3 regions of the Streptomyces sp. NPDC088116 genome follow, and region 1 is predicted to be linked to each of the others. Evidence: riboswitches for the same ligand, from Rfam matches in the RefSeq annotation. Region 1 holds a riboswitch; each other region holds the start of a gene.

Evidence for each region. Region 1 has a riboswitch for thiamine pyrophosphate ahead of thiO (glycine oxidase ThiO). Riboswitches for the same ligand answer to the same signal wherever they lie in the genome.
Region 2: it holds a riboswitch for thiamine pyrophosphate, as region 1 does, so the genes downstream of both, ACIOJD_RS00395 (thiamine ABC transporter substrate binding subunit) here and thiO (glycine oxidase ThiO) in region 1, are expected to answer to the same signal.
Region 3: it holds a riboswitch for thiamine pyrophosphate, as region 1 does, so the genes downstream of both, thiC (phosphomethylpyrimidine synthase ThiC) here and thiO (glycine oxidase ThiO) in region 1, are expected to answer to the same signal.

What each region holds. Positions count from the first base shown of each region.
Region 1 is NZ_JBIUTF010000002.1:1,056,999-1,060,265, forward strand. It holds gene ACIOJD_RS10965 (thiazole synthase) at 1-466, opposite strand, end outside; gene thiS (sulfur carrier protein ThiS) at 472-672, opposite strand; gene thiO (glycine oxidase ThiO) at 696-1,877, opposite strand; TPP riboswitch at 2,031-2,144, opposite strand; gene ACIOJD_RS10980 (NAD(P)/FAD-dependent oxidoreductase) at 2,318-3,267, shown strand, end outside.
Region 2 is NZ_JBIUTF010000001.1:95,690-98,956, forward strand. It holds gene ACIOJD_RS00390 (ABC transporter permease) at 1-553, opposite strand, end outside; gene ACIOJD_RS00395 (thiamine ABC transporter substrate binding subunit) at 643-1,722, opposite strand; TPP riboswitch at 1,829-1,954, opposite strand; gene rlmN (23S rRNA (adenine(2503)-C(2))-methyltransferase RlmN) at 2,034-3,140, opposite strand.
Region 3 is NZ_JBIUTF010000005.1:382,668-385,934, reverse strand. It holds gene ACIOJD_RS22270 (hypothetical protein) at 1-282, shown strand, start outside; gene thiC (phosphomethylpyrimidine synthase ThiC) at 345-2,168, opposite strand; TPP riboswitch at 2,161-2,305, opposite strand; gene ACIOJD_RS22260 (YibE/F family protein) at 2,386-3,267, shown strand, end outside.

The DNA of each region.
Region 1 (3,267 bases):
AGCCCAGCGGCATGATCGCGGCGCAGCCGACATCCTCCAGTTTCCGGGCGAGTACCGGATCGTCGTTGGTGTACGGCAGCACGGTGAAGCCGTCGTCGACCAGGGTCTCGGCCGCGTCGAGCAGTTCGATCGGGTCGGGGAGCAGGGTGCGCTCGTCCGCGACGACCTCCAGTTTCACCCAGTCCGTGCCGAGCGCTTCGCGTGCGAGGCGGGCGGTGAGCACCGCCTCCCCGGCGGTGTGGCAGCCGGCGGTGTTGGGCAGGGCGCGGATGCCGAGGGAGTCGAGCACGGACAGGACGGAGCCCTGGACCGTGGGGTCCAGGCGGCGCATCGCGACCGTGGTGAGTTCGGTGCCGGAGGCGATCAGAGAGCGTTCCAGTACGTCGAGGCTGGGCGCCCCGCCCGTCCCCATGATCAACCGTGAGGCGAAGGTGGTGGAACCGATGGTGAGCTGGTCGTCCGCCATGGGGCTCAGCCTCCCTGGACAGCGGTGAGGACTTCCACGCGGTCGCCCTCGCCGAGCCGCGTGCCGGACCACCGGGTGCGCGGGACCACCGTCTCGTTGACGGCGGCGGCGATGCCCGACGGCGCGGGAGTGAGGGCCGCGACCACGAGGTCCAGTGTGGTGGCCGCGGCCAGTTCGCGGGGTTCGCCGTTCACGAAGACGTTCACGGAGGCGTTGACGTTGATACCGGTCATGAGGGCTTCTCCTGATGTACGGAGGCGGCGGGGACGGAGGCCGCGGAGTAGGAGTCGGGGGAGAAACGGCGGGGCGTGAACGGCCGGGCCTCGTCCGGCAGTTCGCCCGTGGTCAGTGCGTCGGCCATCGCGTCGCCGGTGACGGGCGTGAGAAGGACGCCGTTACGGAAGTGGCCGGTGGCCAGGTGCAGTCCCGGCAGCGCGGTGGGCCCGAGCAGCGGTGCGTTGTCCGGCGACCCGGGGCGCAGCCCGGCGAGGGTCTCGGTGAGCGGCAGCTCGGTGATGCCGGGGACCAGTTCGTGGGCGTCGCGCAGCAGCTCGTACACCCCGCCCGCGGTGACCGTGCTGTCCCAGCCGAGATCTTCGCTGGTGGCGCCGATGACCAGCTCGCCGTTGGCGCGCGGGACGAGGTAGATGTGGCTGCCGCGCACCACCGCCCGTACCGTCCGGGACAGGAAGGGCGCGTACGGGCGGGGGACGGTCAGCCGCAGGACCTGGCCCTTGACGGGCCGTACCGGCGGCGTGATGTTGTCCGGTACGCCCGAGAGCCTGCCGCTGAGGCTGCCGCCCGCCAGCACTACCTGGTCGGCGGTGAGCGTACGGCCGTCGGAGAGGACGGCACCGGTGGCCCGTTCCCGTACGACGGAGAGGCGGTCGGCCCAGGCGCGGTGGAAGACCACCCCGGCCCGCTCGCACGCGGTCAGCAGGGCCGATGCCAGCCGTCGTGGGTCGATCTGGTGGTCGCCGTCCACGCGCAGGCCCCCGCGCACGCCCGGCGCGAGCATCGGTTCCAGGCGCCGGCACTCACGGCCCGTGAGCCACTCCGAGGCGAGCCCCGAGCGCTGCTGGAGGGCGTGCAGCTCGCGCAGCTGGGCGCGGTCGTCGGTGTCGAGGGCGACGGCCAGGGTGCCGCAGGCGCGGTAGCCGGTGTCCTGGCCACTGGCCTCCTCCAGCTCCGCGACAAAGCCGGGGTAGCGCTCGGCGGAGGCGAGATTGAGCCCGAGCAATGTCTGTTCGCCGTAGTGGAGTTCGGTGACGGCGGCGAGCATGCCGGCCGCGACCCGCGCGGCCCCGCCACCGGGCTCGGGGTCGGCGACGGCGGTATGCAGTCCGCGCTGTGCCGCCCGCCAGGCGGTGACCAGGCCGATGATCCCGCCGCCGATGACGAGTACGTCCAGTACGTCCGACCCCGTGCTCGTACTGCCCGTACGGGCTTCTCGACCGGACCGTTCGGACTGACCGGACCGTTCGGACTGACCGGACCGTTCGGACTGACCGGACCGTTCGGACTGACCGGGCTGACCGGTCGTATGAGATGCGTGAGATGACTGCATGGGCGTCCAGCCCCTCCCTTCGCCGGCATGACCCGGATCAGGTTCGTACGGTCGGAGGCCGCCTCAGCCTCCCTCTCAGCCCGGTGCGCCCGGACTCCCGCGAGGTAGTGTCAACGGCCAGACTAACGCCCTGTCCCCGGGCGCAGCAGGGGAGCGTTGGCCGAGGCCCGTTCGCCGGGCGGACACGCCCCAGGGCTCCGTCGTCGCCGCTCTCGCAGGCATCCGCGCCGGGCTGGACGAGCGGCTCCTTTCCTGACGAATCATCAGCTGTCTAAGGTGATCGGGTGAGCGAGCAGCGGATGCGGACGGATCAAGATCAGGGCCAGGACCAGGGCCAGGGCCAGAGCCACAGCCAGGGGCAGGAGCAGAGCCCGCGGCGGACGGAACAGCCGCGCGTGGTGATCGTCGGCGCGGGCATGGCCGGCGTACAGACCGCGGTGGCCCTGCGGGAGAAGGGCTACGGCGGCCCGGTCACCCTGATCGGCGCCGAACCGCACCCGCCCTACGACCGGCCGCCGCTCTCCAAGGCGGTGCTGCTCGGACAGGCGGCCGGCTCGGCCTTCGACATCGACTTCGAGGGGCTCACCGTCGACCTGCGGCTGGGGCTGGAAGTGACCGGGCTGCGGGCGTCCGCGCGGGAACTCGACACCCCCGCCGGTCCCGTTCCGTACGACATCCTGGTCATCGCCACCGGAGCCGAGCCGGTTCCGCTGCCCGGCACCGAGGACCTCGCCCACGTCCACCTGCTGCGCACACTGGACGACGCGGAACGGCTGCGCCCCATCCTGGAGCAGCGGCAGGAGATCGTGGTCGTGGGAGCGGGGTGGATCGGCGCCGAGTTCGCGACGGCCGCCCGTACGGCGGGTTGTGTCGTGACGGTGGTGGAGGCGGCGGACGCGCCGTTCGCGGGCGCCCTGCCCGCCGAGGTCGCCGCGCCCATGGCCGACTGGTACGCCGAGAGCGGGGCGGAACTGCTGACGCACGCGCGCGTGGCGGGCGTCGAACCCGGCACGGTCGTCCTCGCGGACGGCCGGCAGCTGCCGGCCGACGCGGTGGTCGTCGGCATCGGGGCACGGCCCGCGACAGGCTGGCTCGCCGGCTCGGGCATCGCCCTCGGCCCGGACGGTTCGGTCACGGCGGACGAACGGCTGCGGACCTCGCTGCCCGAGGTGTACGCGGTGGGCGACTGCGCCTCCTTCCCGTCCACCCGCTACGGCGAGCGGCTGCTGGTACA
Region 2 (3,267 bases), on a different contig from region 1:
CGGCCGCGACGGCGGGCGCGAGAGCCGGCAGCGTCACCCGCCACCAGGCCGCGAGCCGGCCCGCGCCCAGCACGCGCGCGGCCTCTTCCTGGCGGGGGTCGAGCTGCGACCACAGACCGCCCACGGTCCGTACGACCACGGCGTAGTTGAAGAAGACATGCGCGAGGAGGATCGCCCACACGGTGGTGTCGAGCCGTACGCCCCACAGGTCGTCGAGCAGCCCGCCGCGCCCGAGCAGCGCCAGGAAGGCCGTACCGACGACGACGGTCGGCAGCACGAACGGCACGGTGACCACCGCGCGCAGCACCTGCTTGCCGGGGAAGTCGAAACGTGCGAAGACGTAGGCGGCGGGCAGCGCGATCAGCAGGGTGAGCGCGGTGGAGGCGAGGGCCTGCCAGGTGGTGAACCACAGGACGTCAAGGATGCCGGGACGGCTCAGTACGTCCCCGACCCGGCCGAACCGCCAGCCGCCGCCCGCCTTGAGCCCGCGTCCGACGATCGCGGTCACGGGGTAGGCGAAGAAGACCGCGAAGAACGCGACGGGCACGGCCATGAGGGCGAGCCGCGTCACGTTCCCACGCCCGGCCCGCCCCGCTCGCCTCGACAGCCCCGGCTGCCGCCCGACCGGCGCCTTGGCGTCGGCTACTTCACGACGAGTGAGGACCACGACTGGATCCACCGCTCACGGTTGGCGGCGATCCTGTCGGGCGCCACGGTCTTCGGCTTGTCGACGGTCGCGCCGAACCTGGTGAACAGCTCGGGCAGCGGAACGTCCTCGACCACCGGGTTCACGAACATGTTCAGCGGCATGTCCGCCTGGAACCTCTTACTGATCAGGAAGTCCAGCAGGGCCTTGCCACCGGCCTCGTTCTTCGCGCCGTCCAGCAGCCCGGCGAACTCGGTCTGCCGGAAGCACGTTCCGGTCGACACTCCGGTCGGGGCCTCCTTCGGACGTGGCTTCGCGTAGAGCACCTCGACCGGGGGGCTGGAGGCGTACGAGACGACGAGCGGCCGGTCCGCCTTGGCCTTCCTGCCGCCCGCGGAGCCGGAGAAGCTCTCGTTGTAGGCCTGCTCCCAGCTGTCGACGACCTGGACGCCGTTGGCCTTCAGCTTCTTCCAGTACGCCTGCCAGCCGTCGTCGCCGTACCGCGCGACCGTACCGAGGAGGAAACCGAGGCCCGGTGAGGACGTGGCGGCGTTCTCGGTGACGAGCAGGTTCTTGTACTGGGGCTTGACCAGGTCGTCGAAGGACCGCGGCGGCGCGAGCTTCTTGTCCGCGAAATATTTCTTGTCGTAGTTGACGCAGAGGTCGCCGGTGTCGATCGGGGTGACCCGGTGCTTGTCCTTGTCGAGTTGCGCACCGGCGTCGACCTGGTCGAGGCCCTTCGCCCGGTACGGAGTGAAGAGACCGTTGTCGAGGGCGCGCGAGAGCAGGGTGTTGTCGACGCCGAACAAGACGTCGCCCTGCGGCGAACCCTTGGTCAGGATCTCCTTGTTGAGCGCCGCCCCGGCGTCGCCGCTCTTGAGCACCTTGACCTTGTAGCCGGTCTGCTGGGTGAACGCCTTCAGTACGGAGGGGGAGGCCGCGAACGAGTCATGGCTGACGAGGGTGACGGTCCTGGACCCGGAACCGCTGTCGTCGGACGCCCCAAAACCGCCGGAGCCGCCGCAGGCGGCGAGCGTCGAGACACCGAGCGCGGCGGCCACCGCGCCGACCGCCATCCGTCTGATGCTGGTGGTGCTCACTGATTTCCTCCTGGGATGTCCAGGAGAAGACGCGGCCCTGCCCGGGGTCCGTACGGAACGGGCCGCGGGCAGGGCGCAACAGCTTGAGTGATGACCGAACTTCCTACCCAGAATGACCTGGGCAAGGTTCAGAGGGTCTGCGGCCGCTGCCCGCTCTCACGGACATGTGCCGCACTCTCAGCGCTGTGGCGCTCCCCTGTCGGAAATATGTAATGCGTTCGAACCCAGGGTACATGGAGGGCTTTTTTCGGCCTCTCCCCGTCAGCGTCCCGGCCTTCGGCCCGCCCTCAGCGCTCGGACGCCGCCAGCTGTCCGCACGCTCCGTCGATCTCCTGGCCCCGGGTGTCCCGTACGGTCACCGGCACGCCGTGCGCCGCGATCGCGTCCACGAACGCCTTCTCGTCCTCAGGACGCGAGGCGGTCCACTTCGAGCCGGGCGTCGGGTTGAGCGGGATCAGATTGACGTGCACCCGCTTGCCCTTGAGCAGCCGGCCCAGCCGGTCGCCGCGCCAGGCCTGGTCGTTGATGTCCCGGATCAGGGCGTACTCGATGGAGACCCGGCGGCCGGACTTCTCCGCGTACTCCCAGGCGGCGTCCAGCACTTCCCGGACCTTCCAGCGCGTGTTGACCGGGACCAGCGTGTCGCGCAGCTCGTCGTCGGGCGCGTGCAGGGAGACCGCGAGCCGGCACTTGAACCCCTCGTCCGCGAAGCGCAGCATCGCCGGCACCAGACCGACCGTCGAGACGGTGATCCCTCGCTGCGAGAGGCCCAGGCCGTCGGGCTCGGGGTCGGTGAGCCGGCGGATCGCCCCGACCACCCGGTTGTAGTTGGCGAGCGGCTCGCCCATGCCCATGAAGACGATGTTGGACAGCCGCGAGGTACCGCCCGGGACCTCGCCGTCGCGCAGGGCGCGCATGCTGTCGACGATCTGGTGCACGATCTCGGCGGTGGACAGATTACGGTCCAGACCGGCCTGCCCGGTGGCGCAGAACGGGCAGTTCATCCCGCAGCCCGCCTGGGACGAGATGCACATCGTGACCCGGTCCGGATAGCGCATCAGCACGGACTCGACCAGCGTGCCGTCGTGCAGCCGCCAGAGCGTCTTACGGGTGGCGTCGTCGTCGCACGAGATGTGCCGCACCACCGACATCAGCTCGGGCAGCAGCTCCGTCGCGAGCTTCTGGCGCGCGGCGGCCGGGATGTCGGTCCACTGCTCGGGGTCGTGTGCGTAGCGCGCGAAGTAGTGCTGCGACAGCTGCTTGGCGCGGAACGCCTTCTCGCCGATCGCGGCGACGGCCTCGCGGCGTTCGGCGGGCGTGAGGTCGGCGAGATGGCGCGGGGGCTTCTTGGCTCCGCGGGGCGCGACGAAAGTGAGTTCTCCGGGTACAGGCATGGTCCGTCCAGTGTCGCAGACCCCGCGCGGTGACCAGCTTGGCAGCAGATCCTCAGGGGTCGTCGGTGGTCGTAGGCGGTCGTCATTGGTCATCGTTGGCCCCGTCGGACGGCCCACGGACGGCCCA
Region 3 (3,267 bases), on a different contig from region 1:
GGGGAACTGCCGGACGAGGTGGGCCGGGCACGAGAAGCCTGGCGCCACGCCCTGCTGGAGCGGGGCATCCTGCCCTTCCTCCGGGCCGCCCTGGCCGACCCCAGCTCCGACCCGGCCGCCCCGGGGCCGCCCCGCTCGGTGAAGAGCCTCCCCACGATCGGCTACAGCCGCCCGAACTACTCCAGCCCCGGCGAGGGCTCCACCGCCGGCCGGCGCCCGACGTTCTCCAGCCCGGACTTCACCAGCCCCGACTTCGGCGGGCCGGAGCACAAGCCGGAGTAGCTCCGGCCCGTGCCCCGGTCCCTGGCGGCTCCCAGCCGCTCCGCGGTGCCCCGCTGCCGCGCTCAGTCGGCCAGGGGGAGGTACACGCGGTTGCCGCTCGCCGCGAACTCCTTGGACTTCTCCAGCATCCCTGCCTCCACTTCCTCGGCCGAAGCAGAGGTTGCCAGGTCAGGAGCGAACTGCTCCGTGATGCTCCTGCTGATTTTCATCGAGCAGAACTTGGGCCCGCACATCGAGCAGAAGTGCGCGGTCTTCGCCGGTTCAGCCGGCAGGGTCTCGTCGTGGAACTCCCGCGCCGTGTCCGGATCGAGAGCCAGATTGAACTGGTCCTCCCAGCGGAACTCGAACCGCGCGTCCGAGAGTGCGTCGTCCCAGTCCTGTGCCCCCGGGTGCCCCTTGGCGAGGTCCGCCGCATGAGCCGCGATCTTGTAGGTGATGACACCCGTCTTGACGTCGTCGCGGTCCGGCAGGCCGAGGTGTTCCTTGGGCGTGACGTAGCAGAGCATCGCCGTGCCCCACCACGCGATCATCGCTGCCCCGATGCCGGAGGTGATGTGGTCGTACGCCGGAGCCACATCCGTCGTCAGCGGGCCGAGTGTGTAGAACGGCGCCTCCTCGCAGATCTCCTGCTGAAGGTCGATGTTCTCCTTGATCTTGTGCATCGGGACATGTCCCGGGCCTTCGATCATCGTCTGTACACCCAGCCGCTTGGCCGTCGAGTTCAGTTCCCCCAGTGTGCGCAGCTCGGCGAACTGCGCCTCGTCGTTGGCGTCCGCGATGGATCCCGGCCGCAGGCCGTCACCCAGGGAGTACGTCACGTCGTACGCCGCGAGGATCTCGCACAGCTCCTCGAAGTTCTCGTACAGGAACGACTCCTTGTGGTGCGCGAGGCACCACGCGGCCATGATCGAGCCGCCGCGCGAGACGATGCCCGTTTTACGGCGGGCCGTCAGCGGCACGTACCGCAGCAGCACACCGGCGTGGACCGTCATGTAGTCGACGCCCTGCTCGGCCTGCTCGATGACCGTGTCCTTGTAGATGTCCCAGGTCAGCTCCTCGGCCTTGCCGTCGACCTTTTCGAGCGCCTGGTAGAGGGGCACGGTGCCGATGGGCACGGGGGAGTTGCGCAGCACCCACTCGCGGGTGGTGTGGATATTGCGGCCGGTGGAGAGGTCCATGACCGTGTCGGCGCCCCAGCGGGTCGCCCATGTCATCTTCTCCACCTCCTCCTCGATGGAGGACGTGACGGCCGAGTTGCCGATGTTGGCGTTGACCTTCACCAGGAATCGCTTGCCGATGATCATCGGCTCGATCTCCGGGTGGTTGACATTGGCCGGCAGTACGGCGCGGCCTGCGGCGATCTCCTCGCGGACGACCTCCGGGGACACGTTCTCCCGGATCGCGACGTATTCCATCTCGGAGGTGATCTCGCCGCGGCGGGCATACGTGAGCTGGGTCACCGCCTGCCCGTTCCGGCTCCGGCGCGGCCGGCGCTGCCGGCCGGGAAAGACCGCGTCCAGACCCCGCAGATCGGCCGCTCCGCTCCGGGGAAGTCCCCCGCGTGACGGCGTGTGCTTGAGCCCGTCGTCCTCCGGGCGGGCCGGGCGGCCCGCGTATTCCTCGGTGTCCCCACGCCCGATGATCCAGTTCTCCCGCAGCGGCTCGAGGCCGTGGCGTACGTCGGTGTCGACGGTGGGGTCGGTGTACGGGCCGGACGTGTCGTACAGCGTCACGTCCCTCCCGTTGGTGAGGTGCACCTGGCGGACCGGCACATGAAGATCCGGGCGTGAACCCTCGATGTATCCCTTGTGCCAGCCGATGGGCTTTCCGGCCTCGCTCGGAGTCTCCGAGCCGGAGGCAGGCGTGTGTGTGTCCTGATGGGTCATAAGACCTACTCCCTACGCCGGCATTACCCGGTAACAGGTTCAGCGGTCGGCGCAGCGCAGGGGTCCAGGAGATGCTCCCGGGCCTACACAGTCAGCGCCCTCTCAGCCCGGTGCTCCGAGCTCCCGCGTGTGCAAAGGTGCCCCCACGCTAGCGTCATTTCTGGCGTGCTGAACAGAGGGGGCACTGTTCGCTGAGCTTTCTTGCGATGATCGGTCGGTGACCCCACCACAGCAGTCCCACGATCCGCATGGCCACTCGCACAGCCATGGACCCGCCGCTCCGGTCTCCCAGCACCTTCGCAAAGTCATCGCGGCGGTCCTGATTCCCTTCGCGGCCGCCGTGGTGGTCGGGCTCGCCGTGCTCTGGCCCGGTGGTGCGCCGTCGCACGAGCGCACCGGTGTCGGCTTCGACCGGCAGACGGAGCAGGGAAGGGTGGTGCAGCTCGAACAGATCGACTGCAAGGACGTGAACGCCGCCCAGGTGCCGTCGACCGGTGACACCTCGACGCCTCAGGGGCGTGGGGCACAGCAGGCGGAGACCGGGAGGTGCAAGAAGGCGACGATCGAGGTCACGACCGGCAAGGACAAGGGACGGACCTTCCTCGAGGTCGTCCAGCCGGACGCGCCTCGGCAGTTTCACGTGAAACAAGGCGTTGTGGTGGCCTACGCCCCCGACGCTCCCCGTGATCTTCAGTACTCCGTGACGGATGTGAACCGTAAGTTCCCCATGGCCCTGCTGGCCGGGATCTTCGCACTCGCGGTCGTCGTGGTGGGACGGATGCGCGGTGTCATGGCGCTCGTCGCCCTCTCCGTCTCGTTCGCGGTGCTGACTCTGTTCATCCTGCCCGCGATTCTGCAGGGTTCGAATCCGTTGATCGTGGCGGTGATCGGGGCCAGCGCGATCATGCTGATCGCGCTCTATATGTGCCACGGTCTGACAGCTCGTACCTCCGTCGCGGTCCTCGGCACACTGATCTCGTTGCTGCTGATCGGACTGCTGGGGTCGCTTTTCATCGGCTGGGCGAGTCTGAGCGGCAACACCGATGACAACACCGGCCTGATTCACGGCCTCTATCCCGAGATCGACATGAGCGGCCTG